One region of the Bacillus marinisedimentorum genome, then DNA from elsewhere that is predicted to be linked to it. Evidence: riboswitches for the same ligand, from Rfam matches in the RefSeq annotation. Region 1 holds a riboswitch; each other region holds the start of a gene.
What was found. Region 1 has a riboswitch for cyclic di-GMP ahead of A4U59_RS08125 (chemotaxis protein CheW). Riboswitches for the same ligand answer to the same signal wherever they lie in the genome.
Positions count from the first base shown of each region.

Region 2: another riboswitch for cyclic di-GMP. It lies ahead of A4U59_RS06395 (DUF192 domain-containing protein); the one in region 1 lies ahead of A4U59_RS08125 (chemotaxis protein CheW).
Region 3: another riboswitch for cyclic di-GMP. It lies ahead of A4U59_RS04850 (anti-repressor SinI family protein); the one in region 1 lies ahead of A4U59_RS08125 (chemotaxis protein CheW).

Region 1 covers NZ_LWBL02000026.1:112,111-122,481, reverse strand. Annotated here, with positions in the region: gene A4U59_RS08145 (aldehyde ferredoxin oxidoreductase family protein) at 1-300, opposite strand, end outside; gene A4U59_RS08140 (ThiF family adenylyltransferase) at 484-1,515, shown strand; gene A4U59_RS08135 (dicarboxylate/amino acid:cation symporter) at 1,631-2,857, shown strand; gene metA (homoserine O-acetyltransferase MetA) at 3,122-4,033, opposite strand; cyclic di-GMP riboswitch class I at 4,275-4,363, shown strand; gene A4U59_RS08125 (chemotaxis protein CheW) at 4,542-5,009, shown strand; gene A4U59_RS08120 (methyl-accepting chemotaxis protein) at 5,032-6,729, shown strand; gene A4U59_RS08115 (DUF4825 domain-containing protein) at 6,788-7,294, opposite strand; gene A4U59_RS08110 (alpha-amylase family glycosyl hydrolase) at 7,413-10,169, opposite strand.
Region 2 covers NZ_LWBL02000021.1:3,378-13,748, forward strand. Annotated here, with positions in the region: gene A4U59_RS06355 (type II secretion system F family protein) at 1-435, opposite strand, end outside; gene A4U59_RS06360 (TadA family conjugal transfer-associated ATPase) at 435-1,868, opposite strand; gene A4U59_RS06365 (CpaE/TadZ family protein) at 1,874-2,716, opposite strand; gene cpaB (Flp pilus assembly protein CpaB) at 2,688-3,395, opposite strand; gene A4U59_RS06375 (pilus assembly protein TadG-related protein) at 3,406-4,317, opposite strand; gene A4U59_RS06380 (TadE/TadG family type IV pilus assembly protein) at 4,334-4,711, opposite strand; gene A4U59_RS06385 (A24 family peptidase) at 4,708-5,223, opposite strand; gene A4U59_RS06390 (Flp family type IVb pilin) at 5,300-5,494, opposite strand; gene A4U59_RS06395 (DUF192 domain-containing protein) at 5,491-5,853, opposite strand; cyclic di-GMP riboswitch class I at 5,955-6,041, opposite strand; gene A4U59_RS06405 (chemotaxis protein) at 7,819-8,727, opposite strand; gene A4U59_RS06410 (TVP38/TMEM64 family protein) at 8,850-9,521, opposite strand; gene A4U59_RS06415 (SDR family oxidoreductase) at 9,619-10,371, opposite strand, start outside.
Region 3 covers NZ_LWBL02000016.1:26,762-37,132, reverse strand. Annotated here, with positions in the region: gene gerQ (spore coat protein GerQ) at 69-659, shown strand; gene A4U59_RS04885 (DUF423 domain-containing protein) at 758-1,129, opposite strand; gene A4U59_RS04880 (autorepressor SdpR family transcription factor) at 1,546-1,833, shown strand; gene A4U59_RS04875 (SdpI family protein) at 1,823-2,473, shown strand; gene A4U59_RS04870 (YwdI family protein) at 2,511-2,852, opposite strand; gene A4U59_RS04860 (HAD family hydrolase) at 3,381-4,211, shown strand; gene A4U59_RS04855 (potassium channel family protein) at 4,279-5,274, opposite strand; cyclic di-GMP riboswitch class I at 5,503-5,593, shown strand; gene A4U59_RS04850 (anti-repressor SinI family protein) at 5,615-5,830, shown strand; cyclic di-GMP riboswitch class I at 6,208-6,296, shown strand; gene A4U59_RS20790 (anti-repressor SinI family protein) at 6,320-6,478, shown strand; gene A4U59_RS04845 (helix-turn-helix domain-containing protein) at 6,556-6,897, shown strand; gene A4U59_RS04840 (hypothetical protein) at 6,981-7,403, opposite strand; gene A4U59_RS04835 (LLM class flavin-dependent oxidoreductase) at 7,601-8,653, shown strand; gene A4U59_RS04830 (hypothetical protein) at 8,655-8,954, shown strand; gene A4U59_RS21670 (hypothetical protein) at 9,657-9,917, shown strand; gene A4U59_RS04820 (hypothetical protein) at 9,948-10,371, shown strand, end outside.

The DNA.
Region 1 (10,371 bases):
CGCTGTCCAGCCCCCCATATGGGAATCGGTCACTGTCCCGGTAAGCGGTGATTTTGTAACAACCGCAAGCCGGCCGCTCATTGATGTTCTTGATCCAGAAACCGGCCCGGTCATGACACATAAAATATTTTCGTCTGACAGCGGTTCCACATCAGGGCCATTGTCAAAAACATATTTTACGCCAAGACCGCGTCCGCCAATATACTTTTTGGCATCCTCTTCATTGATCTCCCTGTAGCCAATGTCACCGCTCGTCAAATCCACAAGCACTTCTTTGTTTTTAAACCCGCCGAGATTCATTGATCCTACACACCTCTTTCATTCTTTTCTCCGTCAAAATAACACGGCACAACTATCTTATAATTTCGACTTATCTGCTAAAATCCCTTTTTATGAATAGTAATTTTCTCCTTTTTTTATTCAGCCTATCTTAATCTATGCTTTATAATTTAAGTAAATGTTTCAGGAAAGCAGGGATAAAAAATGAACTCGGAAATGGAACGGTACTCCCGGCAAATTCTTTTCCAGCCGATCGGCGAAGAAGGCCAGCAGAAATTGATGAAAAGCCGGGCGGCAGTCGTGGGAATGGGTGCCCTGGGGACAGTCATCGCCAACCACCTTGTCCGTGCGGGTGTCGGTTTTGTAAGAATAATAGACCGTGATTTTGTGGAAAAATCAAACCTGCAGCGGCAGACTCTGTTTGATGAAGACGATGCAGCTGACCGCCTCCCCAAGGTAATTGCGGCCGAGAAAAAATTGGCCAGGATCAATTCAACTGTCTCTGTCGATCCGGTGCTTGCGGATTTGAATCCAGATAACGCGGAAGAATTGCTCAAAGGGTTTGATGTCATAGTCGATGGCACAGATAATTTTATGACGCGTTATTTAATCAATGATGCCGCCATAAAGTTCAATACACCCTGGATTTATGGCGGTGCCGTCAGTTCGCGGGGCATGTTTGCCGTCATCGTGCCGGAAGAAACCCCCTGCTACCGCTGCCTGTTTCCCGATCTGCCGTCTGGCCTTGGGGAAACATGCGATACGATTGGCGTCATCTCGCCGATCACGGATATCATCGGGTCTTTTGAAGCTGTCGAAGCGCTGAAACTCTTGACCGGAGCCAGGCCGAGCCCCAATCTTGAAAAATTCGAGATCTGGCATAATTCCTTTTTCCAGATGGATATCTCACAGGGCCGTAACCCTGATTGCCCGGCGTGTGTCCATCATCACTATGAGTTTCTCGATCAATCAGAAAGCAGCCAAGAAAACTATACTGCCCTCTGCGGCAGGGACACTGTCCAAATCAATCCGCGCACAAAATTGAATGTAAATCTTGAAAAAACAGCCCGGCGCCTTGACAAAGCAGGGAAAACGGAGACAACACCATTCCTCGTCCGTTTTTCCCCCGATGACCGCATCACCATGATCTTTTTCAAAGACGGCCGTGTCCTCGTCCAGGGGGTGGAAGATGTCACTGAGGCAAAGTCGTATTACTCCAGGTATGCGGGGAATTAAGGTCGCGGTGCCTGTCACTTGTCGATTTATGTCGGCATTGAATTCGACAAGTGACAGGCACCTGTAACGGTCTATGGTATACTAACCACATATTACTAATAAAGCGATGGTGAAAATGGTGAATTTATGGACGAAGTATAAAGAAACGTCACTGCTTATAAAAATGACGGCAGGTTTTATCCTCGGGCTTGCTGCCGGTGCTCTGTTCGGGCCGTCCGTCAGTTTTCTTGAGCCGCTCGGGACGGTTTTGATCAAACTGTTGAATCTGATAGCCGTTCCCGTCGTTTTTCTGACCGTTGTGCTTGCGGTCAATCAGATGAACCCGCTCCAGCTCGGCAGGATGGGCGGGAAACTGGTCCTTTACTATATCTCGACAACGGCCGCTGCGGTATTCATTGGCCTCGGTCTCGCCCTCCTATTCAATCCGGGCGAGTCGCTGACGCTGCCTGATGCATCCGTTGATAAGCCCGAATCGCCTTCATTTGCAGGTGTCCTGCTGAATATGATTCCTGACAATCTGTTTACCGCATTCTCATCCGGAAATTTGATGGCGATCCTGTTTCTTGCTGTTATCATCGGTTTTTCCATCTCACAAATGCGTTTTTCTGGTGATGAGGCGATGAACGAATACGGGGATTTGCTGCAGAGGGTTTTCCAGGCCGCCAATGAAATGTTCTTCCTCGTTTTAAAAGGGATTTTGCTTTATGCGCCTGTCGGTATCCTGGCGATCACTGCCACTTCATTCGCCGGGCAGGGCTGGGACACTTTCAATTCGCTTCTCCGGTTTACGGGTGTCTTCTATCTTGGCATTGTGCTGCTCTGGATTCTCGTCTACAGCCTGTTTTTAAAAAGCTCCAAAATTTCGCTGAAGCAGTTTTACAGCAAAACAAAAGATGCCTATACGACGGCGTTCTTTACATCAAGCAGCATTGCCTCCCTTCCAGTGGCGATTGAAGCCGCCAAACGGGCTGGCATCTCAGAGCGGACGGCCAACTTCAGTCTCCCGCTCGGTGCCGTGTTCAACTCGGACGGAGGGGCGCTCAGAATGGGTGTGTCGATCGTCTTTGCCGCCAACGTCACAGGCATTCAGCTCGCTCTAGCCGACCTGTTCATCATCGTTCTGACTGGAACGCTGCTGTCAGTCGGAACAGCCGGCATACCGGCAGCAGGCCTCGTTACGTTATCGGCTGTGCTATCCCTGTTCAACCTGCCGCTTGAAATCGTAGCGCTCGTCGCAGGCGTCGATGTCATCATCGGCATGGCCGGCACAGCCTCCAACGTCATGGGCGATATTGTCGGAGCAGCTGTCGTTGACGAGTCGGAGAAAAAAGCCGCCGCCTGACCTTCCAAGAACAAATGCGCAAGGCGCCCGCATAGCGGCGTACGCATAAGCGGGGGTTCCCGCAGGGAGGTGCTCTTTCCTCCCGGAGGGGATCTCCGCTTATGACGATAGCCGCTGGCGCCTGGAGCTGGACGGTTCTCTTCTGGCTTTTTATCCTCAACGCTTACATTTTATAATTTCCTTAACAAATACAAAAACCGGTCCGCAAACTATTTGCGGACCGGTTTTTTCTTCGACAAACTTCGACGGGTGACAGGCACCTGTCTACTCCCATTCAAACGGAGTCGCCTGGTAAACATAGTAATTGAGCCAATTGGAAAACAGCAGATGGGCATGTGAGCGCCAGCGGTTCAGCGGCCTCTTTTCCGGGTCGTTATCGGGAAAATAGTTGCGCGGCACTTCCACATCGAGTCCTTTCGCGGTATCGCGGGCATATTCGTCAGCGAGCGTTCCCGTGTCATACTCGAGGTGCCCGGTCACCATCACATGGCGGCCGTTTTCCGACATCATCAGGAACGGGCCCGCATCCGGTGAAGATGCAAGCAGCTTCACTTGCCCGCTTTTCTCCAATTGATCAAGGTCAATATCGGTATACCTTGAAACCGGTGCCAGAAACTCATCGTCAAATCCGCGCAGCAGTTCAATGCCCGGCGCCTGCAACACTTGATGCTGGTACACGCCGGAACACTTGCCCGGAAGCCCGACCTTATCGATTCCATAATGATAATATAGCGCAGCTTGCGCACCCCAGCATATATGCATGACTGAGGTGACATGCTCCTTTGACCATTCCATAATTTCCGTGAGCTCCTGCCAGTAATTCACCTGTTCAAACGGCAAATGTTCAATCGGAGCCCCTGTTATGATCAAGCCGTCAAACCGCCGGTGCTTAATATCATCAAATGAAATATAAAACTGTTCCAGATGCGACTTGCTTACATTCTTTGACTCATGCGTGACCGTGCGCAAAAACGAAATGTTAAGCTGCAGCGGCGAGTTTCCCAACAGCCGAAGCAGCTGCCCCTCCGTCTTCTCCTTTTCAGGCATCAAATTCAAGATCAATATGTTCAATGGACGGATATCCTGCGTGACCGCCCTTTCTTCATCCATTATGAAAATATTCTCTTTCTCCAGCACTTCGCGGGCTGGCAGCAACTTTGGAATATTTATCGGCACCCCACAGGCCTCCCCCATTTAGAATTTTCAGTAAACATAATTATAAAGGGAACCAGCCGAATATGACAACAATAAACCTTTATTTAGGTACTGCGGTAAAGTCATGATGAATAAATTTACATTTTATGAACTTTTTGAGAACGCTTACCCAATACCCTATTCTTACCATTTCACATGCAGTAAAATGGAATCATGACAATATTCACATATACATATTACTTTTCACACACCAGGGACACATATCTGTTTTTGGCAAACCGGCTGAAAAGCCGGGACGCAAAGCTACAGGGGCTAACTCTATCACAGTAGACACGCCAGCCAGTTGCTCTTCTTTTCAAGAAGATTAATTGAGCCTGTTTTTGCCTGCCTGAAACTGTATCGGGCAGTTTTTTTATGGGGAAAGTTTTTGTTTGTGACAGGGGAGTGGTGCTATACCCGTATTAACTTCAAATTTCAAACCGGCGCCTTCCATTTCATTTTGAAATTCTCATGTAAAAGGGGGAGAAAAATGATCGACGTAAACCAGGAATCAAAGTATATCATTGTCCAGCTTGGGCACGAAGAATTTGCGGTCGGCATCAGTCAGGTCCGGTCGATAGAACATGTGATGAAAATTACTGCTGTACCAGATGCGAGCGATGATGTAATGGGCATGATCCATCTCCGTGATGAGGTGTTGCCGGTCATAGACCTTCGGAAGCGGATGGCTGTCTCGTCACCTCCTGCTTCAGACGGCCAGCAGCGCCTTATCATCGCCATTTTAAACGGAGGCAATGTCGGACTGCTGGTCGATTCAGGCAGTGAGGTGCTTGATATTGAGAAAAAAGCAATCCAGCCGGCGCCTCCGCTTTTGCAAAGCAATGGAGATTACATAACGGGTGTAGCCAGGCTGGAAAACAGACTGGTCATCATCCTCGATATCGAAAAACTTCCGAATATGGGAGAAGTCGAACAGTTGCTTGCACGTGCCAACTAATAACACAAAAGGGGACTCGTCAATGAATGTTTTAAAGAAATTGAAAATCGGACATAAGATCAACCTTCTTATCGTTTCGGTAATTATCCTTACGGCCGTTAGTGTTTCAATCATCGTCAACACTCAGGTCAAAAGCGGACTGAAAGATTCAGCTGTTGAAAAAGCAAAGTCAGACCTCGCACTGTCTTATCGATATATTGATGAAAAATATCCGGGAGATTGGGAAATAAAGGGCGGGAGTCTTTTCAAAGGCGATACCAAACTGAACGAAAACTACGAAATCGTCGATGAAATCGGCGAACTGACACATGATACGGTGACGATTTTCCAGGGGGACACAAGAATATCCACGAATGTCCAGAAGGATGGAAAACGCGCGGTCGGCACGACGGTTTCGCAGGAAGTGAATGAGACTGTGCTTAAAAACGGCAAAGTCTTTCTTGGCGAAGCAAATGTCGTCGGGAAAGACTATCAAACAGCCTATATGCCGATCAAAAACAGCAGCGGCGAAATCATCGGAATTTATTACGTAGGGGCATCTGAAGAGTTTATCCAGGCGACACTCGGCAGCTTCAATAAAGTGTATTTTGGTGCACTGGCCGTCATCATTCTTATAACCAACCTTATTGGCATCTGGTTTGCCCGCAGAATCCGCAAGCGCCTGACGGTGATCGCTGAGGTCCTTGAACAAGCGGGAGAAGGGGACTTCACCGCTGATATCCGGGACCATTCACAAGATGAGATTGGCGTCATCGCTGCAAGTTACCAGAATATGAAACAAAAACTGGGATCCTTGATAACGGAAGTGACCACAACATCCGAAAGCGTAGCATCAGCATCCGAACAGCTGTCAGCAAGTGCTGACCAAACGACAAGCGCAACCGAACAGGTCGCCTCAGCCATAGAACAAATTGCCGGAAGTGCCGAGAACCAGACTAGCGGAGTGGAAAAAAACACGTTTGCCATCGAAGAAGTTTCAGCAGGCATTACAAAAATCGCGGAAAGCACCCATAAAGTTTTCGAGTTCGCCAACTCAACAGCCGAACATGCCGAAACCGGAGAAACATTCGTAAAACAAACCGTCGATCAGATGAACACAATCGACCGGGCGGTAATTGAATCAAACGAGAGCATAAAGTCGCTCAGTGAACGCTCCAAAGAAATCGGACAGATCAGCGAGGTCATAAGCGGTATTTCCGAACAGACAAACCTGCTGGCACTTAACGCTGCAATCGAAGCGGCCAGAGCCGGTGAACACGGCAAAGGCTTTGCTGTCGTCGCAGACGAAGTCAGGAAACTCGCCGAACAGTCCAAACTATCAGCAAAACAAATTTCCGATTTGATCGCAGCAATCCAGCAAGATACCGAGCGATCTGTCACAACGATGGCGGATGTCAGTGATAACGTCAAAAACGGCATGGAAATCGCCGGGGAAACCGCCGGGAAATTCAAAGGAATCGTCGGAGGAATGCGGGAAATCGCACCGCAAATCGAAGAAGTATCGGCAACCGCACAGCAAATGGCCGCAAGTGTGCAGGAACTCTCTCTTAGCGCGGCTGAGCTGTCAGCGATCGCCCGTGAAAATTCCGCGTCGTCACAGGAAGTCGCCGCTTCCACCGAGGAGCAGCTTGCCTCCATGGAAGAAATCACATCATCGGCAGATGCGCTCTCACAGATGGCTGAAGAGCTTCAGGAGGTTGTGCGGCGGTTTAAAATCTAGATAAGAAATAGGGACCTTATTAACTAATAGGTCCCTTTTTACTTGCACTCCCAGCCAGTTAAAGTGAATCCTGCGCCTTGTTCATGTCATTAAAGAATTCATCCACTTTCATTCCATCCCGTAAAGAAATTTGAATGAGATTTTCCAAATCATCCGCACTTTTAAAACTTGCTAACTCCTTTCCATACCACTTTTGCAAGTCTTCTTTTGTCACCGTATACCGCTGGTCTCCAAAAGCAAACGTAATCCAATCCGCATTTTTGACCAATGCAAATAGAAATGCCGCATTGGCCAGGACCGTTTTCTTTACGGCCGCTTCATTCACAGGTTCATCTTCAATGCTGTAGGCCAAAACCATTCCATAAGGCTTTTCCTTCGTCTTCAGTTCCATTCCTTCAAAATATTCGGCACTTGGCAACTGCCTGATCATGTTCCCTAACGTATTTGCATCTCCTATATATGTGCCCTTAAACCCGAAAATATCCTCTTTCGCATTTTCAACAGAGCTGCAGCCGTTAAGCAATAGTGAAAAAGACATTAACAACAGTAAGAGTTTTTTAGTCATGTTTTTTATCCCTTCCAGTTATAAAAGCACCTCTTTACTGGTACGTATCAAGTGTAGATTTGTTTCATCTATAGATAAAACAAAACCCCGGCTTAACTCTGTCCGGGGTTTCCCTCTATCATGTTTTCACCAGCACAACCGTCCCGCCGTTTCCCCGGCCAGGCAGCTCAACTTTCACAACAGAACCTTCATCAGTGGTATACTCCTTACCGCCGTATAGATCTGCAAAAGCCTCACCCTGTTCACCAGGAACCGGCACTTCCGCAACCCGGCTTTCCTCAGATAGATTCAAACCGACCAGCACCTCTTCTCCGCGGTAACAGCGTTTGAAAACGAGGAAGCCTTCTTCACTGCCGCCCGCCACTTTTGCCCTCGTACCTTTGGAAAAAATGAGGGAGTGGGCCTTGCGGATGTTCAGCATTTTCCGGTAATGGCTGTGCATCTCATTCCCGACCCTGCTCCAGTCGAAATCATAACGGTTTTCGCTGTATTCTCCAGCATCCATATTGCCGGCATTTTTGCCGGATTGGCCGATTTCCTCACCGTAATAGATGACCGGCTGGCCTTTTGCGGTAATCTGGAGGGCGGCAGCCAACTTCATTTTCCCTTCATCCCAATCCGCCCGGCAAACGAGGAACCCGTCTTCATCATGGCTGCTCAAAAACTGCCCGAGCTGTGATGTGTTGTTCAGCTTGCCGTTTCGGGATTCAAGATACTGTTCCGTCTCATCGATATTCCCGTAAATGAATTGATCGGCCTGGTGCTTGAATTCAAAATCGAGGATCGAATCCATTTCCCCGCTGTTCAGGAAACCGCCGTCTTCATCGACACTGCCGCCGAAATATTCACCGATCAGCTTAAAATCAGGCTTCACCTCAGTCAGACGTGCTTTGAACGCCTTCCACGTCGTATCTTCAACATGGCGCACGGTATCGACCCGGAAGTAGTCAATCGTGTCACCGCGGTCTGTCTTTGACCGTTCGAGCCAGTCAGCCTGCCATTCAATCAGCTTGTCCCGGATCTCGGCGTTTTCGGTCATGAAATCAGGCATTCCTGCCAATTCGCCTTTCACAGTATCGGTGCCTCCGGCGCGGAACATGCCATCGAAACGTTCACGGTCAGCATCCGCCGGGAAATTCGGGATGCCATCGTCCCTGTCGTCCTCTTTCAGCCCATAGCCGGCATGATTGAGTACAACATCAACCATGATTTTGATACCGAGGTCATGCGCTTTTTCAAGCAGTTCCTTAAAAGTGTCAAGATCTCCCAAATGCTTATCAATTTTAGTGAAATCCTGTGCCCAGTAACCATGATAGCCATACTGATAACCGCCGTGGCCATGACGCACGTTCCAGTGGATATTTTCAACAATCGGCGTAATCCAGATCGTATTGATGCCGAGATCGCTAAGATAGTCCAATTTATCGATAATCCCCCGGAAGTCCCCGCCATGATACGTTTCCGGATGAAGTTTATCATACTGTTCACCATACGGATCATCATTGTCCGGATCACCGTTATAAAAACGGTCGGTCAGCATGAAATAGATGCGGGCTTCATCCCAGTCAAAGTCGGCAGAATCGGTTACGGCATCCGCTGCCACTTCAATTGATGCCTCACCGGTATGTTCATTCCCGAATTCATCAACAACCGTCACAGGAAGCGTTTTGATGCCTGCCGGAATAGACTGTTTCACTGCGATTGCCTGCCGGTTCAGCTCAGGGTCGAATTGCTGCCTTCTGCTCCCGCCGATTTCAGACAGATCCGCATAAATACCTTTTATAGATACGGCCGGATCGGATACATAGGTATCAACTTCCAACACCACATTTTCACGGTACGTCACCTTTTGAGGATAGACCCCGGCATTGATTTTCACTTCAGGACACTTGTATACAACCGTTGACCTGCCGTTCCAGTGATTGGCTGGGTCTGTCCGCTCTTCTGTCAGCCCGGCTTTCGTCACGAGGAACGAATAAGGATAGACCCCTTCTTCCAGCCCGGCAGCATCATAGACAAACCGTTCTTCCTCCTCTATATATTCCATGCTGTATGCCTTGCCGCCAATTTTCAAAATGACGCTTTCAATCTGCGCCATGCGTCCTTCTTGAAAAAGATCGTAATCCCGATAAGTAAAGAATATGGAGTTCTTTTTAAATACCGGCCCGGTGTTCCCCGGGATTTGCTTCACTTCAGCAACGCCATTTTCAACCATCACTTTTGTATAAGGTTCCGGGCCGACCTTAATATGACGGTCAGCACTATACGGGTCTTTTACTTCCCAGCTGTCCCACCGCCGGATGACAAATCCGATTTGCTCGGTCTTGCTGTCCGCTTCAATATATGCGACAGCCCCGTGGTCGCTAATCCGTTCAAAATCAACCCGGCCTCCGGCTATGCCATTACCCCACGTCCAGAGATTCCATCCTTCATAGTCATTGTCATGCCGTTTATAGGTGAATTCGATCATGCGCCGCTGTTCGGGGGTTTCCTTCTGGACCTGCTCATTTGCATAATAAATTCGGCCGTCACCCTGAACGAGCAGTACATCCGCTTGATGTTCACCGTTCGGCACTTCGATCGTATGCGTAAGGTCCTGCTGCTCCCATTCGCCTTTGCGTGGAATGACATGAATGGATTTTGAAGGGGACACCACAGTGACAGTCGCAAACCCATCATTCACGTTCTGGAACGGATAAGCATGTCCCGCCTTACCGTCCTCCCAGATCCACAGGTCCCAATTGCCGTAATCTGATTCCGTACGGGCAAAATGAATGGTGAATGCATACAAATCTCTTACGTTGGATTGATGCCGATGCTGCTTGTCGCTTAAAAAGTCATCCAGCGAAACGTGGGATTGCCTGGCTGCCTCCATGATGTTACCCCCTTTGCTGTTCTCTCTCATTTTTTGGGATGAGATGATCAGTGCTGCCCGATCACGTCAGTTTTAAATGATATACCCTTATTTTGTTAGACAAAAACCGACGCAACCGTTTGCTCTTATATCGTAAAAAATTTGTAGAATAAGGTGGAGATTTGGATAAAAACAGAAAGAAAGCGCTTACACTTTCTACTTA
Region 2 (10,371 bases), on a different contig from region 1:
GAAATCGGTAATCCGGCTCAATTGTTTCCTTTTCAAATGCCAGCGCGGAATCATATAACCAAGCATCGCACCCGGCACAGCTGCGAAAACATGTCCGCCTGCCAGATAAAAGACGCCGGCACCCAAAACAATTGCAATTCCCTGGAACATTAAAAATTCCTCCGGTTTTACATCCAATCCGGCTCTGCTCAGCTTCGCCTCAAGGTTTTTGTTTTGGATCCGCAGCCGCTTGTTTTTATTGCCTTTCTGGAGGGCGAGCTGAATATTCAGCACTTTCCGTCCGGTCTTTGTATCAAGCGGTTTCCCTTTATTGACTTCCAGATAATGTTCAAGTCTTTTCTCCAGTTTTTTATCTGTTCTGGATAACAGGCTGAATAGCCCCATAAATAAAAGCGTTGAAGACACCATGATCAGTATGAGTACTGCCGTTCCCATTACACCCACTCCTCGGCCGGCAGGAAAACATCAAGAGGGATGGTGATGCCAGAGCTTTCAAGGCGTTCATAAAACTTGGGACGCACACCCGTCGGCACAAGGCGGCCGCGGATTTTCCCCTCGTCCGTCAGTCCGTCCTGCTGGAACTCAAAAATATCCTGCAGTACAATGATATCCCCTTCCATTCCCTGCACCTCTGTAATCTTCACGATCTTGCGGCTGCCGTCCTTCAAACGGTTTTGCTGGATGATCAAGTCGACAGCACCTGCGATTTGTTCCCTGATCGCTTTCACCGGCAATTCAACACCGGCAAGGAGCACCATCGTCTCAAGCCTGGCGATCATATCACGCGGACTGTTGGAGTGTCCGGTTGCGAGTGAACCGTCATGCCCGGTGTTCATGGCCTGGAGCATATCAAGCGCTTCGCCCCCCCGCACTTCACCGATGACAATGCGGTCGGGCCGCATCCTGAGCGAATTCCTGACCAGATCGCGGATTGCAATCCCTCCCTTGCCTTCGATATTCGGCGGGCGTGATTCAAGTGAGACGACATGATCCTGCCACAGCTGCAGCTCGGCGGCATCTTCAATCGTGATGATGCGCTGGTCATTGGGGATGAAAGACGAGAGAACATTCAATGACGTCGTTTTACCCGAGCCTGTTCCGCCGCTTACAAACATGTTTAAATTGGCTTTTACACATGCATCAAGGAAAGTTGCCATCTCCTTAGTAAGCGTTCCGAACGACACCAGGTCTTCAATCGTGAACGGATCTTTTGAGAACTTCCGGATCGTGATTGTCGGACCGTTTAAAGCGAGCGGCGGAATAATGGCATTTACGCGGGATCCGTCGGGAAGGCGGGCATCAACCATCGGACTGCTTTCATCAATCCGGCGGCCGATAGGTGCAACAATCTTTTCAATGACATGCATGACATGCTCGTTATCCCGGAACGTGATCGGCGTCAGTTCAATCCGCCCTTTCCGTTCACAATATACACTCGCCGGACCGTTCACCATTACTTCTGAAACATCAGGATCGAGAAGGAGCGGGTTGATGGGGCCAAAACCGGTCAAGTCATTAGTAAGTTCTTCGATCACTTTCTTCCTGTCGACTTTTCCTTTGAATTCATCATTTTCTTTGATGATGCCAATTGCCAATTCATCTAGTTTCGGTACAACCTTTTCAAGATCGTCTGCTTTATATTCGGCAAGGATGAGTTTATGGAGTTCATTTTTCAATTTTTGCTGCATATTTACAGGCCGCGGCGCTCTCTCAACGGCAGGCTTTTTCCTTTCCGCCTGTTGCTGGGGGACCTTTGGGGAAGATTGGGTGCCGGGGGTCTGCTTCGGCATGTTGTCTTGCTTTTCGTTTTGCGGAGCCGTCCTGGCCGTTTCTTCGGTTTTCGTTTGGATTTTATTGAGTAACCCCATATTCATCACCTCGTACCAGAATATCCTGTCGACCGGCTGGACCTGGGAATCAGTTTGGAGAGAAACGAATTTTTCTTAGGACGCAAAGGCGCGGCAGTTCCTGAAGCAACCGTTTCAGCCATTTTGAATACAGCCCTGGCCACATTGCTTTTTCCGTTATTCACAACGAACGGCACGCCGATATTGATCGACCTTGATACAATTTGAAAATCGTTCGGGATATATATCGGATCTTCCATGCCGATAATCCCCGGGACATCTTCACCTTTTATGACACTTTCCATGTCGGCGCGATTAATGACGAGGCGGATCTTTTCCCGCAAGCCAAGCGTTTCCAGCGTCTCAAGCATCCGTTTCGTATTTTTCAGGGCTGCCATTTCCAGATTGGTCAACAGCAGGATTTCATCGGCCTGCTCAAACAGATGGACACTCCGTTCGGTCAGACCCACCTCAGTATCAGCAACTACATAATCGAACTGTTCAAGAAGCAGTTCAAGGATTCGGCCGAGCTTTTCGTTCGTTACAAGGTCTGCATATTCAGGACGTTCCGGAGCCGGGAGTACCTTTACGCCGCTTTCATGTCCTGTCAAATAACTTTCCATGCCGATTGCATCCAGCCTTTCCGCTTCTTCAGCCGCATCCTTAATTGTGATGCCAGCCTGCAAATCCATCGCAAGGCTGATATCGCCGAATTGAAGATCGGCATCCACCAGCGCGACATTCTTGTTTTTCTTTACGATGGCGGCAGCGAGATTAACGCTCAAGGCCGTCCGGCCGGATCCGCCTTTGCCGCTGCAAACCGCGATCAATTTACCGTTCTTATTCGTTTGCTTCTGTTCCGCCGCCATCATTTTCTCCTCCTTTATCGGTTACTCTGGAATGGAGCGTGATATGGATCGGCCCCCGTTCACTTGCATTCACCAGCTTCACTGCCTCATCTGCAGCCAGCTCGAGCGTCACTGATGTGTATTCAGCGTACTCGTCCCCTTCTTTCGTTTCCACCATTTTCCTGCCGACGGCCAGCACCCGTTTTTTACTGAGCAGCAGTTTAGAAATGACTTTCTCCTCTTCCCCTTCTTTCTTCACTTCTGAAAAAATCACATCGACGTCATCTTCCGGTTCAATTAAATTGGAAACCGATTGGACAAGGTTGACGCCGATTGATACCGCCCTTTTGCCAGCTGTTACCTTACGGGAAACAATCAAACTTTCATCTTCAGTTTCCTGAAGATGGTGCGAAAGCACAATTTCATCCGTTTCAAGCCGTGCTGTTGTCACTTTTCCTGCAGCATCTTCCATCGATAATACTGCATTTGGATGAACAGCTTGCTGCGGCACATCCACTTTTTTAAGCATATTTTCAAAAAGCGCCGTATTCTTTCCGACAGGTTCTTTTACCGCCACCACCTGCACAGTCTTTTCGTCCGCCGCCGCAGCAGCATCAAACCGTTCCATATATTGATAGAATAAAAAGGTTGTAATAATACCCATCAATATTGCAGCAAATAAAGTGAATTTTGACCGCACTCTGTATCACCTACTCTATTAATCTAATTCCATAAGCACCGCTGTCACGGACTGATCCATCAATAAAACCCGTTCCTGTCCGTTTGATGAACATCCCTGTGATCGCCGTATCGAGCAAATCCATCGGCTCGGTAATGAAGAAGTACGCAAAACCTGTGACTTCCACCTGTTTCATCTGGTTTGATTCCTGGTTGTACGGCTTGTATACAGGAATGAGAAGGACCCTTGAACAATCCCTGTCAATTGGATCGCCTTCATTATAAGGACATTGGTTAACAAGCTCCTGAATGACCGTCCTTGTTTTGCCGGCAATGTTGCCGGTTTCGGTTTCAAGGATGTCACCAGCCTTGATTTCCTCGTCATATCCACTGCGCAAATTCTCTTCATACGTTTTCGCACCAGGGCCTCCGAGTGCAAGGATGCCGAACACGCCTGTATCCACTTCGGTCTCATCCACTTTCAATTTATATGTCCTGCCGAACTCGAGCGGGATGGAGTCATCAATACCAAGCGGAGCTGCGCCTGCAGCCCGTGCCATCGGCCCGATCCCGGCGGCTGACTCCGCATCGACAGGAGCAGACTCGATACCGAAAATTTTCGCAAACAGAAGCGGCACATCTTTTTGCAGATTGACCCGGACGGATTGTCCCTTCACGACTCTCACAGCCTGGAGGCTCGGGTCCTCATCATGGGCCGCCAGCACATCGTGTACAATCGCCGTCACTTCCGCCTCCTCACCCGTCAGCTCCTGCGCCCCCGAAAGGGCTGCGGCATTGGCCGTTTTCTGCAGATGGCTCTTCGTGTAAAACAGCATACCGCCATCGAGCACAAGCCCAGCCATTGCAAGCATGGCCATCATTCCGATTGCGGCAAGCACCATGACATTGCCGCGTTCATCACCTGACAATTTTTTCAGCTTCACATTCAACAGCGCCACCTCATTCTATCCGAATTGTCGAATCGGCCGAGATCGGGATATTTCCAGAAAGAATCGTGGACAAGACCGGTGTTACGAGATCGACGGAGTAATCGAAATGGACCGTGATATACTCGCCTGAACGCCTGCCGTTATCTGCAGTGACGCTGATAGTCAATTGTGTGTTTTCCCCCTGGAAATAGTCCCTTGCAAACGTTTCCATTTCAACCTCCGTCTGCCCGAGCCCGCCGAGCCTCACCGTTTCCTGGGCCGCCAGCTGCATATGGATGCTGTAATAAAACACGCGCCCGAAATCAAAAATGCCGGCCATGATAAACAGCATCACCGGAATGAGAAGGGCAGTTTCAACCAGCGCCTGGCCCCGTTCATCCTTTTTCACAGCATCATCCCCTCTTTCCACAGCAGGCTGATGACCGCACCCGCCGCGATGGCGACACCATACGGATACGTGCCGCTCAGATTGCTTTTATCCAGAAGCAGCGGCATGTTCACGCCGGACTTCCTGGCGGTGAAAAAATAAAGTATTGCCGACAGCCTGCGGAACGCCCCGCGCCGAAACAGCATGATGAACAGCGCCATGACACCGCCGGCAAGCGCCATGTAAATGCTCGTATTGGCAACAAATACCGGGCCTTTGACCGCGCCGATTACCGCCAGCAGCTTCACGTCCCCCGCCCCCATGCCGCCCATGAAATACGGGATCAGCAAAATCGCAAACCCGAGTCCGAAGCCGGCAAGTGAATCAAGGAAGCCCGCTGCACCATCCGTAACTGAACTGATCAAAAAGGCGGCGCCAAGAGCTGGAAACAGCACCGCATTATAAATTTTCCGGCTCCGGATATCGGTCACAACACAGACTGCCAGGATCACAATCAGCAACAATGTCGCCATCTCCTGTGCCTCCTTTCCTTATTTCAAAAAAAGCCCTGCGCTTCCTGTGCGCAAGGCTTTCTTATCCAGGCTGTAATTATGGTGTAGTGGAAGAACCTGAATTGGCATTTGTAAGTGCAGTTTTGGCATTTTCGAACAGAGTGGTAATTTCCCCTCTCATCGCAACCAATATCCCTACAACTGCAATCGCAATAATACCTAGAACCAGACCATACTCCGTCATACCCTGTCCTTCTTCTTCAAAAAGAAGGCCTTTCATCTTGTTCATCATAAGTCGTTTCCTCCCCTTCTTATTCTCGTCAAAATCATTCCCGGATTGATTCCTGTTCTTTCGATCGTTCCTGCAGGCAGCTCGATGGCTGAGGCTGCCTCACTGTACACTTTGCTCACTCTTTTTGGTTGCATGTTTTCGAGTACAGCCACCACTTCAAAATGGCTGTCAACAAAAACAACATCGATGGCGTAATTCATGAAAAACGTGTGGATCGAACGGCAGGGTTGAATATGAAGTGCAGAACCGGCTGGAAACGCCCGTGTGAACATCAAACCTTTCAATCTGGAAAAAAATGAGTGTGCATTCGTTATCCGTTCAGCAACGACAATTCCGTTCGCCGTATTCAGCAGCTTCATGTCCGGGATCACCTCCAGCAAAAAAAATTAACCCCGCCTTTACCGAAAGCGGGGTTAGATGAAAATCCATCAATATGCATAACGACCCCCCTATTAAATCTTTCGGTAACTGGCTGGCATAGTGCAAATGCACCTTAGCCCCTGTAGCTTTGCGTCACTGGTTTTCACCAGTTTTGCCTTTATCGAGATTCAGCGAGAGATGTCGTTGAATCCGATATGTTTCTTTGACTCCATCATAAAGTACGACATACTTTTTAACCATCAAGCCTTTTCCTTATCTTTTCCTGTCATTTTATTGTGAATTTAGAATCAGTTTTTGTTGGCCTGAGTAAGTTTTTTGTGCATTTTGTACCTCTTAGAAAAAGTCTGTAAAATAAGCATTTTTCCACTGAAAAAATACATTGATTTATCCGATATATATAAAGTGTCTTTTTTCATTTTCCCTACCCTAATAGATCAGCATTTTCCTCTTTCGGACATTGAATCAGACTGAAAACCTGCTTTAATCGGGCAATCTTCTCCGAGAAAAGTCCTATTCGTAGACTACCTTGATTTTATGTCCGTATATTTTCAATTAAGATTGATCTTTTATTTCGGATAGTTATATTCACCCCCATTTATCCCACTTAATTTCCTATTAAGAGCTAAGACATAACTTCCCGGAGAAGAATGGCGCAACTTTCAAGCAGCCTGCATGAAAGTTGCGGGTTCAGTTATCGGATAGCAATCTATTTCAAGGCAGGATAGTGGAAGAAGAAAAATGACATTCCTGAAGTTTGTCCTTTCCTTTCCGTTGCAGGCATTCGCTTTCCGCGGGGCGTCCGGCAAGCCTCCTCGCTGCGCTGCGGGGTCTTTCCTGTTCGCTAGTCCCGCAGGACATTGAATAAGCTTCCTTGAATCCTCACCGCACGAAGAAATCGCTCTTTATTTTCGAGGAGTCTCATGCCTTCCACTCCAATCCGCTTAGTTGCCAGGCCAAACATTCCAATCCCATTTTAATGAACGTTTTGATCAAGCATCTATCAATCGATCATATCGTACCAACCAAGCGATAGACGATAAAAATGCCTCAAGTCAGAGGAGTTTAGATCATTATAATTATTTCCCCTCTACACTGGTACCTACGGGAGGCAAGAAGAATCGGTATACGATATACGCTATGAAACGGTTGCTTTCCAACCATTCGTTGCCCTTGATGGTGTAACAGGCGATTTCAGTAAAGCGAAACAAACGATATGCAGGAATGTTGATACTGCCAACCATGTCGCGTTATCTTCATTCCAGCGCTGTTTCTCTTTTTAAGTATTTCAATTTATTACGATGTGGCTTGGAAACGTTGCTCATTCACCAGTTGATTGGAGCGGAAGGGGGTGAGACTCCAGCGGGAGTAGCGGGACAGCTGAGACCCCGCAGCGTAAGCGAGGAAGCTCAGCGCCCGCCCCGCGGCAAAGAAGACACTGTGAGTGCGACCGGAGGGAAGCAGGAACAGATGTCGCCCTTGTGCCCTTGGGTGAAAGCGGACCCCCTGCAGCGGAAATCAACAGGTACCATCACATTGCAAAAATGTATGTGAAAGCAAACTGAAGTTGGACCTTATTCAACAAACGGGGGCTTTAATTGAATAAAAGAATATAAAAAGGACGCTTGGAAAATAAAAATCCAAGCGTCTTTTGTTTGCTATTTATACTGTTAATTATGGTGCTGAAAGTAGTGTGTTTTTGCATGTCATTTCACATGTTAATTTAGATTTTCTCCACAGTATCGGAACTACTTAGTGAGAAACCTGGACGTTTTTATCGGCTATTTTCCCTTTGTGATTTCTAACTGAATCCAGAAGCTAAATAGCTGGTGAATGATTATGCGATGCAGCGTCTTCTCTCTCAGAGCTGAACCAGCTAGCAAGAAAGAAGGCTGTTATTTACAATCAAACTCTATGAAGGTTAGGACAGTCCAATAGAAGATAGATTATAATATATAACGGTCGATTTTTTGGACCAATTCTACAATTTCCGGTTTGCTTACCTGGTCCTCTGCGCCCACCCGTTCACCTTTATGCCGCAGTTCATTGGTGATCAGCGATGAAAAAATGATGACAGGCAGCTTTTGCAGGCTGCTGTTTTCTTTAATGCGGCGGGTGAGGTGGTGGCCGTCCATTCTCGGCATTTCGATATCGGTGATGACAAGCTGAATCTCGTCTGCCGGGTCAATGCCTGACGCAGCCAGGCTTTCAAGATGGTCGAGTGCCGCTTTCCCGTCTTCAAACAGCTGCTGCCTAATGTACCCCGCTTCCTCAAGGGTTTCAGACAGCATTTTCCGTAAGAAAGCTGAATCTTCAGCAACAAGAACTGTCTTTTCAGAACGCTGCCTTTCTCCGAGAATCTGCAGCTTTTCTTTCTTGATGCCGGATGCCGGGTGGATGTCGGTTATCATTTTTTCATAATCTAGCATGAGGATCATCTCTTCTCCTCTTTTGATTACACCTGTCACACTGGCATTGATGCCCTGATATAGGTCGGAAGGCCGTTCGATTTGCTCCCATGATATCCGGTGGATCTGGGTAACGTTCCGGACTCTGAAAACGACCTTCGTATTGTTGAATTCACTGATGATGAACTTATCGTTTTCCGGCTGATTTGCAGGCGGGAAGCCGAGAACCTTTGTCATATCAATCACAGGAAGCACGTCTCCCCGCAGCTGGATGATGCCCTGAATATGTTCATGTGTATGCGGAATTTTTGTGATCGGAGCAGGGACTATGATTTCCCTCACTTTGATGACATTTATGCCGAAACGGCTGCCTCCTACATTAAATTCCACAATTTCAAGTTCATTCGTTCCGCTTTCAAGCAAGATGCCATTGTTTGTCCGTTCCATATGTAAGATTCCCTTCTTTCTGGCTCAATGCGTGTAACCATTAAAAAACACGCCGGTTTGCCCTTTTCCTTCTATATATCGTCAGAAAGAGCCGGTTATTTAAGGGGATGAGGAAATCCTTTTTACCCCCGCGGCTTTTTTTTCAGGCTTCTTGCGAATTTAATCAAGTCCTTTCGTTTGAGTGCTGCAGGCACCAGCATGATGAGCAGCATAACTGCACCCAGCGCCAGCGATGCCTCCCATTCACCGGAAACAAAGCTGTTTCCAAACACGTTCAATGCAAGTGTACCCGGAATGGAACCGACAACAGTCGCGAGTACAAAAGGTCGCAGCCTGACGCTTGACATGCCAGCCACAATGCTCAGCAAATCGAAATTTATTACCGGTATCAAACGAAGAATCAATATGAACGTGAAGCCGTTTTTCTCAAGCAATTCTTTTGCTTCACTTGAACTTTCTTCCATCCGGGAGAGAAAAAATGTCCTCCCCGCTTTCTCTGCGGCCAGGAATGCGGCTGTCCCCCCGGCTGCAGCTGCGGAAAGCGACAGAATTGTCCCCCATACTGCACCGAATGCAAGTCCGCTTGCAAGGGTAACGAGCGAATATGGAATAAAAATGAACGGGCGGACGGCACCAAAACCAAGTAAAACGAGCGGGGACAGTGAACCGAAAGAAAGAATCCATTCCCTGATTGATTGGGGACTGATCCCCTTTACATATTGCTGATTCACTAATCCGGCCAAAAAAATGGCAGCTGCCGCCAGCATCAATTTGCCGATTGTCCGCCTCGACATAGCATTCCCTCCTTCCCGGTGAATAAATTCTGACCCGGATTCTTCATTAAGGATTTCACCGCTAAACGGCACATTCCTTTTCTGCCGGTCTGAACGATTATTTGAACAGATGTTTCAACACAAGTTTCTCCCATATTTTCCAGGGCAACCTTTCTTTGGCAGCAAGAAATGCCCTGATTCCCTTGCCGACAGGATACCGAAATGCCGGGTTCCGCTTCTCTGCAACCATCGCAATGAGTTCCGCAACTTCACGCGGATCCCCGTAGCCGCCTTCTGCCTCTTTAAGGTAAGCTTCCATTTGCTGCATCTGATTATGGTAATCAGCTATCGTTCCGGTCCGTGACCCCATTTTTCTGCCTGATTTCCAAATATTCGTGCGGTAAGAACCCGGTTCCACAATGACAACATCAATGGAGAAGGGTTTCAATTCCAGGCGCAGACTCTCACTGTATCCTTCCACTGCAAATTTCGAAGCGACATATGCAGATAACCCCGGGAACCCCGCCCTGCCGCTAATACTTCCGATATTGATGATTTTACCGGACCGGTTTTCCCGCATCAGCGGGAGCACAGTGTTGGTTACTGCCATCATTCCGAATACATTCACCGAAAACTGTTCTTCATATTCGGACAGGTCAAGTTCTTCAGCAAATCCGCCCATTGCAAACCCTGCGTTATTCACGAGCACATCCAGCCGTCTCAGTTTCAAAAGTTCCTCTTCCATGTTTTTGATTGAGTCATTATCTGTCACATCGAGCATTAGAATCTTAATTTGGTCTGAAAGACCGCTCTGTTTAAAATGCTGTTCCGCCTGCTTCGCCTTGTCGGGATTACGCATGGCTGCCAGCAC
Region 3 (10,371 bases), on a different contig from region 1:
TTCTTCATGAATGACAAAGGGAGGGGTTTACGTTGGCAAAAGAGAATCAGGAGCAACAGCAGTATGGTATGTATGGTCAGTCGCCTTATGCCGGTTACGCCGGATATCCCGGATATGAACCAGGCCAGCAGCAATATGAGTGGAGAGATCACGATATGGGGGCGAAGTCGCCTTATGCCGGGATGGACTACAGCGGAGCCCAGGCCCAGCCCGCTTATGGGTATCCGGCCGGCGGATACGGCATGCAGCCAGCCGTCCAGGGGGCTCAGACAGCAGGGTATCCAGGAACGCAGTCCGGCGGAATGTTCCCGTATGGAAGTACCGGCATGATGCCGCAGCCGGGGCAGGCCGGGCCGGATGTGCCTGGTATGCTGCCGCTTGAGCAGTCGTATATCGAAAACATTTTGCGGCTCAATCGGGGCAAGCAGGCAACTGTTTATATGACTTTTGAAAATAATACAGAATGGAATGCGAAAATTTTCAAGGGAGTTATAGAAGCTGCGGGGCGTGACCACCTTATTTTGAGCGATCCGGAAACTGGGAAACGATATTTGCTGCTGATGATTTACCTGGATTATGTGACATTTGATGAGGAATTGGAATATGAATATCCATTCAATGGCCCGGCGCCGGGCATGGCATCGTACACACCAAGATAATTAAGGACATTTTATGGTTTCTATCGTGCTGTGGCAATATGTTGCTTTTTAAGGACATACAAAAGGAGTACCTCCAACCGGGGTACTCCTTTCCTATTTTATAATCCTTTGTACGCTGCAACCGCAAGCAGCACCCAGCCCGCCAAAAACGCCACACCGCCGAACGGCGTGATGGCCCCGAGCACTTTGATGCCGGATGTGCTTAATACGTAAAGGCTTCCCGAAAATAATATAATCCCGATCAGCATGAGCCATCCTGACCAGTTCAGCATCGCACTTGCACCGATTTTGTCAGCCAGAAATGCGACGACGAACAGGCCGCCTGCATGGAACATCTGGTAGGTTACACCGGTTTGCCACGTTTCGATCATTTTAGCTGAAATTTTTCCTTCTAGGCCGTGGGCTCCGAACGCACCGAGCGCTACTGCCAGGAATCCGTTGATGGCGCCGAGTATAATAAAGGTTTGCATCATGTTTTTTCACCTATCCTTTAGACATTCTGCCTCCATCTTACCCAATTCCATTGAAAAAAGCGACCGTTTTACCGCTCGCTTTTCGGTCCGGCGTGTGATATACTTTAATTAGATAGTTATCTAATTATCTAATAATATATTTTAAAAGCTTACTGAAAACTAATCTTGTCCGGGTTAAACATATCTTTCCTTCAGCGAGAAAATGATGCTAATCCTTATTGCTGATGAATGGCGGAATTTTATCCGGTTACCAAGGTCATTCCCGCGGAATCCTGTTTTATCCGCCTTCCCGCTGAAGTGCAGCTGGTTCCCTTGTGGTTTATATAAGTCCCGCGGTTTCGGCTCCAGTTTTTATAGAAATTAACGCCTATAGTCAGCATAGCCCTAATAAAATGAGATTGAAGGTGGATGCGATGTCGCTCAATGATACATTCAAGGCGCTGTCCGATCCGACCCGGCGTAAGATTCTCGATCTGTTGAATGAACAGGATCTGACAGCAGGAGAGATCGCCGAACAGTTCAACATGACGAAACCGAGCATTTCCCATCATTTGAACATTCTGCGGCGCGCCGATCTGGTACAGGACGAACGACAGGGACAGCATATATATTACTCGCTTAACACGACCGTTTTTCAGGAAGTGATGAAATGGATGTGGGGCTTCACATCCGCCGAGAGAGGTGAAAAAGATGAAGATTAAACTTGACTGGTATTTACTTACCATTATAGCAGTTGGGGTGTTGATCAGTGTTTTCAGTTATCCGTATTTGCCTGATGAGATTCCGACCCACTGGGGGGTCGACAATCAGCCTGATGATTATTCATCGAAGCTGACGGGCGTACTGATCATGCCTGGTGTTTCGATTTTGCTCTATGCACTGTTTTTCGCCTTGCCGCACATCGATCCGCAGCGGGATAATTATAAAAAATTCAAGGGCAGCTATGATCTTATCATTCGGGCAACCATTACATTCATGCTGCTGCTCCATATCGCAACGATCGCGTACAGTCTCGGCTATCCGATCAACATCGGCTTGGTCGTCCCGATCGCCGTAGGCCTGCTGTTCACACTGATCGGAAACTATATGCCAAGGTTTAAACATAACTACTTCATCGGTGTCCGCACGCCATGGACGCTTGCAAACAGTGATGTGTGGCAAAAGACGCACCGCCTTTCGGCAAAGCTGTTTTTTGCCGGCGGGATATTGATGATGCTGTCGGCTTTCCTGCCGGAACCATGGCAGTTCATCACCTTTATAACAGTCGCAATTGCCGTATCGCTCGGCAGCATGGTCGCTTCGTATGTGTTTTACCGTAAAATAGGGAAACCGCAAATGTAAAAGGAGAGCCTTCGACAGGGCTCTCCTTTTCTATTGATCAAAAGTCAAACAGCGAATCACCGTTTGCATCATCTTCATCAAGCTTCGTTTCATTCAGTTTTGTAATTTGACCGGGCTGCTGGCCGTTGTTTTGAATGACGGCAGGCTGTCCGCCCTGATCCGAATGCTCTGCCGGAGGGTAAGCCTGCTGGATCTGCGCCGGCATTCGCTGCTCCCCCGTCCCCTCTTCGGTGCCGTCAAGGACAAGTTCGCTCAGCGTTTTGACCGTCCGCATCCGCTCTTTCACTTTCGCAGAACTTCCGCCCGCTTTTGCTTCACGGCGGGCCGCTTCTGTTTCCTGCTGTATTTTATCCAGTAACCGGTCAATCGGGATATTCATTGGTTCGGACCTCCTTCTTCTCCCTTCATCTTACTATGTTTTTTCCTGTTATCCAAACAACCGGCCGCGGGCTGCTTGATCCCCTGAAATGGCGAAATACGCCGGAAATGTTTTACAATATTGTTATTACCTTGACCTGCATAAAGGTTCTTAAATATCTTAATGTTAATAAAAGCACAGCCAAAAGCGGCTTTTTTCACTGACACAGGGCGCAGCAGCTCTTACCAGATGGTCCTGCTATACAGCGTGCATTTCGCCCGTCCCCCGCATGCAGCGGGCCCGGCCTTCTTGCCTTCCCAGCGGGTTTGCGTCCCTTTGTCTGAAATTCAACACAATGAAATGCAAACTCAGTCTTTATTAAAAGGCTCTGTTAAATGTTAGTGTTGATTTCCGTTGCAGGTACTCGCTTTCCGCGGGGTCGCACCTGTCCCGCTAGTCCCGCAGAAGTCTCGCACCTTCCACTCCAATCAACTAGTGAGAAAATCAACATTGAGCTTTAACAAAGCCTATTAAAAAGGAGTCCGACACATGAAGACATTGATCAATAAAAGCAAAGTTCTCATTTTTGACCTTGATGGGACGTTATATGAAGATACCGACCATTTCGATTATTATGCACGCCAGCTGATGAAGGAATTGCCTGAACATCAACAGGAAGCATTTATGAATGAATATTCCAGCATGAAAAACGATAATCATATCGTATCGATCGGAAAAGGGTACGACATGAAACGCGATGCAGTGCTGACGGTCGATCCGATGACGTTGGATGTCATTGAAGCCCATAGCTGGAAAGGGGCGGTTTGGCCGGGCAACAAGGTAAGGGAAACGTATAATGGACCCGTTACATTCGATTTCAAAAACATTATCGCCATTGGGGACGGCTGGTGGCTGCCGTTTGTAACTGCAGCCCACTTCGGGATTGCCGACAAAACACTTGAGTGCTATAACCGGACGAAAGAGTACATGGTGACAGACCAATTCCATCTGTCCAGAACCCCCGGATTAAAAGAAGGCCTTATAAAGCTGAAGCAATCAAAGGAGCTTGTCCTCATGACCAACAGTGACGCTGATGATGTCGAACGCCTGTTAAAAGAACTTGGATTGCAGGGAATCTTCGACTATAAATATTGCTCCTCACGGAAGCCGCTGGCAACAATGTCCCTCTTCCGCAACATTCTTGGCCGTTTCGGGGTTCACGCCCATGAAACATGTTCAATCGGAGACAATTTCATTAACGAGGTGGCCCCTGCCCTGAAAATGGGAATGAATGCGGTCTATATTCATCCGCATCGTCATGAAGCAGGCCATGAGAACCTGGCTGTGGTCCATACACTTTCCAATGCGTTTGAAGTTTGACATGAAGGAGAGGGATCAAATGTGAAGCCTCTTTCTCCAGGAATTCTTTATCTGAGGAGAAGCAGGCTTATTTCTCCTTCGCCGCATCTTCAAACAGCTGCATTTCATCCTTGTTTCCGAAGATGATCAGCAAGTCTCCCTCAGAAAGCTGCTCGGAAGCCAGCGGATTGCTGATCAGCCGGTCTCCCCTTTTGATTGCCGCGATTGTTACACCGAATGCCTCCCTGATTTTTGCCGACTGGATCGTTTTGCCCTGCAGCATGGAGTGCCTTCCGATTACAACTTCCTCGATACTGAACGATTCATTCGGTTCCTCCAGGACCGTATCGACATATTCAACACTGATCGGCTTGATGATGGACATCGCCATACGGCGTCCGCCAATGTTGGAAGGATTAATGACTTTATCTGCCCCTGCCCGTTTCAGCTTTGCTTCTGATTCCAGCTTCTCTGCCCTTGCGACCACCTGAATGTTCGGATTGATTCCTTTTGCGGTCAGTGAGATGAACACATTATCTGCATCATCCGGAAGTGCGGCAACAAGTCCGGCAGCCCGTTCAATTCCTGCTGCAATCAGCGTTTCATCTTCAGTTGCATCCCCCTCTATAAAAAGGACATCATTTGGCATTTCTTCGAGACTGCGGCCGTCTTTATCAATAATGACGGAACTTACCGCTTCATTCCCAAGCTGGGCGGCAACCTGTTCACCGACCCTGCCGTAACCGCAAATAATAATATGGTTTTTCTGTTTCCCGATTACCCTCTCCATCCGCTTCCTCCTTACTGTATCCGAAAATATACCTTCAATCATAATGACCACAAGCGAACCGAGTGTATAGGTCACAAGCCCGATACTCACCGGTATGATTAGCATTGTAAATATCTTCCCGGCGGCGGTCATCGGTATGATGTCGCCATACCCGACGGTCAGTACAGTGATCATCGTCATCCAGAGCGCATCAAAAAGGGACACATCCTCCAGAAGGGAGTAGCCGGCCGTTCCGAATAAGACTAAAAACGCCACACCTGCAATACCATATAACAATGACTTTAACGCATCCATTGCAAACTCCCCCGATTTTTTGTCTAGTCTTTCCCCTTCATCCATTCTACTATGACAAAATGTTTACAATCGTGAACAAGGTAAGAAATATCAAAGATTATTAATCGAAAATCAGCAATAATTTTTTCTTTTATTATATAATAGAAACAGCTTATAAAAGGAAAAGGAGGGACTGGTGTAAACCTTTGCAGAAGCTGACGTGTCAAATTTTCGGACCAAAAAATGACCTTCAGAAAAAGGTAAACCTGTTTGAAAAAACAGGGGCGCAAAGGTTCAGGTCTAAAGGGCGCAATTGCCCCATGGCAGCTGGCCTGCCTGAAAGCGGAACGGAGAATGGGTCATGGCACACATATTTGTGCTAAATGATGAAAAACAGTCTTTTGACCATGAATGGGCAGATTTGATGCGCAAGGCTAAAGAAATGGGTTTTACAGCAGATGAGATTAGAAACTTCCTTTTACACAACGGTCCGCATTCCGACAGCCCCCAGGAGCCGCTCCATTATGTAAGCAAAGGAGCTGTTCCAGGCGGGCAACCAGAAGAAGCTCTCCAGTAGTACTTTCCTTCAGCCTTACCCTTATTGGGGCCAAAGGCTGTTTTTTCTTTCACCCAGGCTTTTACTCACTTTATCGCTTGTTTGGGTATATATTCCTGATTTTATCTTTCCTTTCTTGTGGATTAACGAAATTGTCGAATTTTATATCCTGAAAAGAAAATACACATTCTTCATCTGATTATAGCTTTATTGTAATAAAATCTTTTGCATACCTCCTCGTTTTTCCAAAACTACCCCTATATCGCCGTTACACCCAGCGAATAACTTAAGTTACAATTGTCGTAAAAGTTCGATAACTTTAGCAAAATTAGACAGACTTCTTACTTGTTTCGATTTATCATTACTTGTATAGCTTCCCCGGGTGGAAAATTCAACCTCCAGAACAAGGGCTAACCTGGCCGAAAGGCAGGGGCGCAAAATCACAGGTCTAAGGGAATGATCATTCTATGACAGCTGGATTGCCTGGAAGGGAACATGGAGGGTAAAACAATGGGAACGAACACACGGCTTGATCAGGAATGGGTGGAACTGTTGATTGAGGCAAAGGAAGGAGGTTTAACGAAAGAGGACATAAGCAGCTTTCTGAATGATCCGCAGCATTATCTCCTGCAAATGAAGCACGAAAAGTCCTATATAAAAAATACATAATCCGTTCTATTTACAGAACATCCCCGTTATTGCTATACTGTTAACATAACGAAAAGAGAGCTAAATGAGGGATGGCCATGATCGGAGAACGTGTTAAACGGTATCGGAAAGAAAGAGGACTTTCACTGACTGAGTTAGCAGACCGGGCAGGCGTAGCAAAATCCTACCTGAGTTCAATCGAGCGCAACATTCAATCTAACCCTTCCATACAATTTCTTGAAAAAATCTCATCTGTACTTGGCATAAATGTTGAGACCCTGCTGTTGGATGAAGCGAACAAGGAAGACGCTGAGGAAAATCTCGATCCTGAGTGGGCACAGCTTGTCCAGGAAGCCATGGAATCCGGAGTAAGCAAGGAACAATTCCGCGAGTTCCTGGAATTCAATAAATGGCGGGTCCAGAACACGAAAAAAGATTAAATGCACAATTTGAGCTGCTGCCGATTCCGGCGGCAGCTTTTTCATATGTTAGCCGGCAGCATGCCCTTAACCCCTTTTTCTTTTCAGTGAAGGTGGTCATCTGCCGGTACATTGGTTTCCCAGGCTGTTTTTACCGCCAGTTCCTTCAGCATATTGCGGAATTCCATTTCATATAACGGTTTTCCTTCCATCTGGAAGTGGAATATGTATTTGTTGAGGTATCCGCGATATTGTTTTTTATGGCGGACTGATCCCAAAAGCGACCATTGCTCCTCCCCGGCTGGAAACTCCAGTATCAGCCTGATCCGGTCGGAAACAGGGAAGTTCAGGTGGCTGATGAATTCCAGCCCGTCTGTCATTAACAGTGTGATCAGCACTGTTCCTTTGTTTGTTTTCATATGCTTTTCATCTACCGCCGAAACGGCAATTTTACCTTTGATCGGCTGCTCCAGAAGATGAGTGATGTACATCTTTTTTTCCGTTCCGTTTTCCATTCCATTCTCCATTCCGTCCGCTCCCCTTCGTTCTTTTTAAAGAACTATCACTTTCATTATAAGGTACAAGAAGAAGATGTTAAAACATTATAATGAACATTATTATTCTCTATTAAGAACAAAAAGCTTGTTATTCTCCTTTTTTCTGAGTTTTTCTCCCTGTTTCGAACTTTTTCATTTGTCCATCCCGCCACTGGAGGCTAATGTAGATGGTGAAGGATGTAAAGGAAGGGATTCCGATCATGAAGTTAAGTATTCTCGACCAATCACCGGTAACAGAAGGAAAAACTGCCGCAGATGCACTGATGGCAACACTCAAACTTGCTGAAGCCGCCGACCGGTTAGGCTACACCCGTTACTGGGTGGCGGAGCACCACCAGCTCTATAATCTCGCTTCCCCCTCACCGGAAATTATGATATCAAAAATCGCTGACAGGACAAGCAGCATCCGTGTCGGCTCAGGCGCTGTGCTGCTGCCGCATTACAGCCCGTATAAGGTTGCCGAAACATTCCACATGCTCTCCGTCCTCCATCCTGGCCGGATTGACCTCGGAGTCGGGCGTGCACCAGGCGGTCCCCCGCATGCAACAATGGCGCTCAGCGGCAACTACCTTGAAAATGTCCGCCGTTTTCCTGAAGATATGTGTGATCTTGCCGGATGGCTCTCAAATTCTCTTCCCGGCGATCATGAGCTCAAAGAAGCGGAGGCTCATCCGCTGCCAGGCATTCCTCCTGAGTTATGGCTGCTTGGAACGAGTGAGAAAAGCGCGAAGCTTGCTGCCGAAATCGGCGTTCCGCTTGCATTCGGCCATTTTATGAGCAATTCAGACGGACCTGCAGCAGTGCACCAGTATCGCACAGACTTCCAGCCTTCCCATTTTTCCAGTGAGCCGGAAGTGATCATCGCCATTTCCGCCATATGTGCCGAATCCGATGAAGAAGCGGCCAGGCTTGCACGTAATGCTGCTGCGAGAAGTGTCATAAAAGAAGAACAGGATCTCGGTCGTAAAGTGCCTTTTATAACGAATCCTGTTGAAGACTTGTATAAACACCTCACACCTGAACAGCAGGAAACCGCTGATATGAAAATGGAAAAAGATGTGATTGGCAGCCCCTCCGTAATCAAACAGAAGCTGACGGGGTTAGCAGCACAGTATCAGGCTGAGGAACTGATGATTGTAACCATCACCCCTGATTATGAATCGAGAGTGCGGTCGTATGAGCTGCTGGCAGACGTGTTTTTAAGGGAAGGAGGAAGTTGAAATGGATAGAGAAAATCTCGAAAAGGAAATCATTGACCGATACAAGCAGGATGAACAGATGATGATTCTCGTTTTTGCCCAGTGGTGTGTCAACAACGATCTTGATCCCCTGGCATTATACAGGCAGGCCTACCCGCAGCAAGCGGATAATCCTGCCCTTTTAAAAACGCTGGAGCTCATCGTGCCGAAAGAGGAAGCCGGGGAAATCGGCGGGCAGACCGTGTTGAATATGCTGTCTTCCTACGGAAATGACGACCTTGCGATGATTGTCGCAGAGGAAATGGAAAAGCTGAAAAAGTAAAAAAATGCAGACAGCAGCTGATGTAAGTAGTTCCGATACTGTGGAGAAAATCTAAATAACATGTGAAATGACATGCAAAAACACACTAGTTTAGCACCATAATTAACAGTAAATATAGCAAACAAAAGACGCTTGGATTTTTATTTTCCAAGCGTCCTTTTTATATTCTTTTATTCAACTATTGCTCCCGTTTGTTGAATAAGGCCCAACTTCAGTTTGCTTTCACATACATTTTTGCAATGTGATGGTACTGTTGATTTCCGCTGCAGGGAGTTCGCTTTCCGCGGGGCGGGCGCTGAGCCTCCTCGCTGCGCTGCGGGGTCTCATCTGTCCCGCTACTCCCGCTGGAGTCTCACCCCCTTCCGCTCCAATCAACTGGTGAATGAGCAACGTTTCCAAGCCCACATCGTAATAAATTGAAATACTTAAAAAAAGAATCAGCGCTGGAATGAAGATAACGCGACATGGTTGGCAGTATCAACATTCCTGCATATCGTTTGTTTCGCTTTACTGAAATTGCCTGTTACACCATCAAATGCAACGAATGGTTGGAAAGCAACCGTTTCATAGCGGATATCGTATACCGACCCTCCTTGCCTTCCGTAGGACCAGAGTATACGGGATATAATTTTTTTATGTCAAACAGATAAGACGAAAACTCGAAAACAAGCATATGAGGAATTTAAAACTGCGAAATATGAATTGCAAGAATGGGGTTCAATGAATGAGTATGCAACTAAGTCTTTAAGGAAATTAGCATTTCATAAACTTGAAAAGTTGTTCCGAACCCACCAATTTCACGAAACTAAAACAGCAGGAACAAGCGTATATAATGTTCACACAGATAACCCGATAGAACATCCGCTTGGGACACCAGAAAGAGGATTTCGTCAAGTGGATTGCACAACGGAATGGGATGATTTTTTGAAGGTTATTAGGAAATTTATGTTAATGTATAAATAATAATTGTTCATATAGAAAAGGAGGCTAGCAATGAATAAAAAAATATGGATTATTTTAATTCCGCTTATTCTAGTAGTGGCGTATGTTGGATTTTATTATCAAACACATATATCAATTTGGGGATTTTCTCTTTCTAAAAATGATATAAATCAGGTCATTGTTAGTAGCGAAAATGAAGAGGAATTTTCTCAATATCTAATCACTAATCAAAAGGAAGTTTTGGAGATAGCAAAGTTGTTTTCTAAGTCGGAAAAATATTCAGAAATTAAACAAAATAACTTTCCACCTGATGAAAGACCTGAAAAATACACTAAAATTCTGCTACAAACACAGGATAATACTACTTATGGTGGTAGTCTGTGGATTATAGGAACAAAGTATGTGCAGGATAGTAGTGGTTACTATTGGAAGATTGATTATGAAAAATTAAGCAGATTATTAAACGAAGCAATCC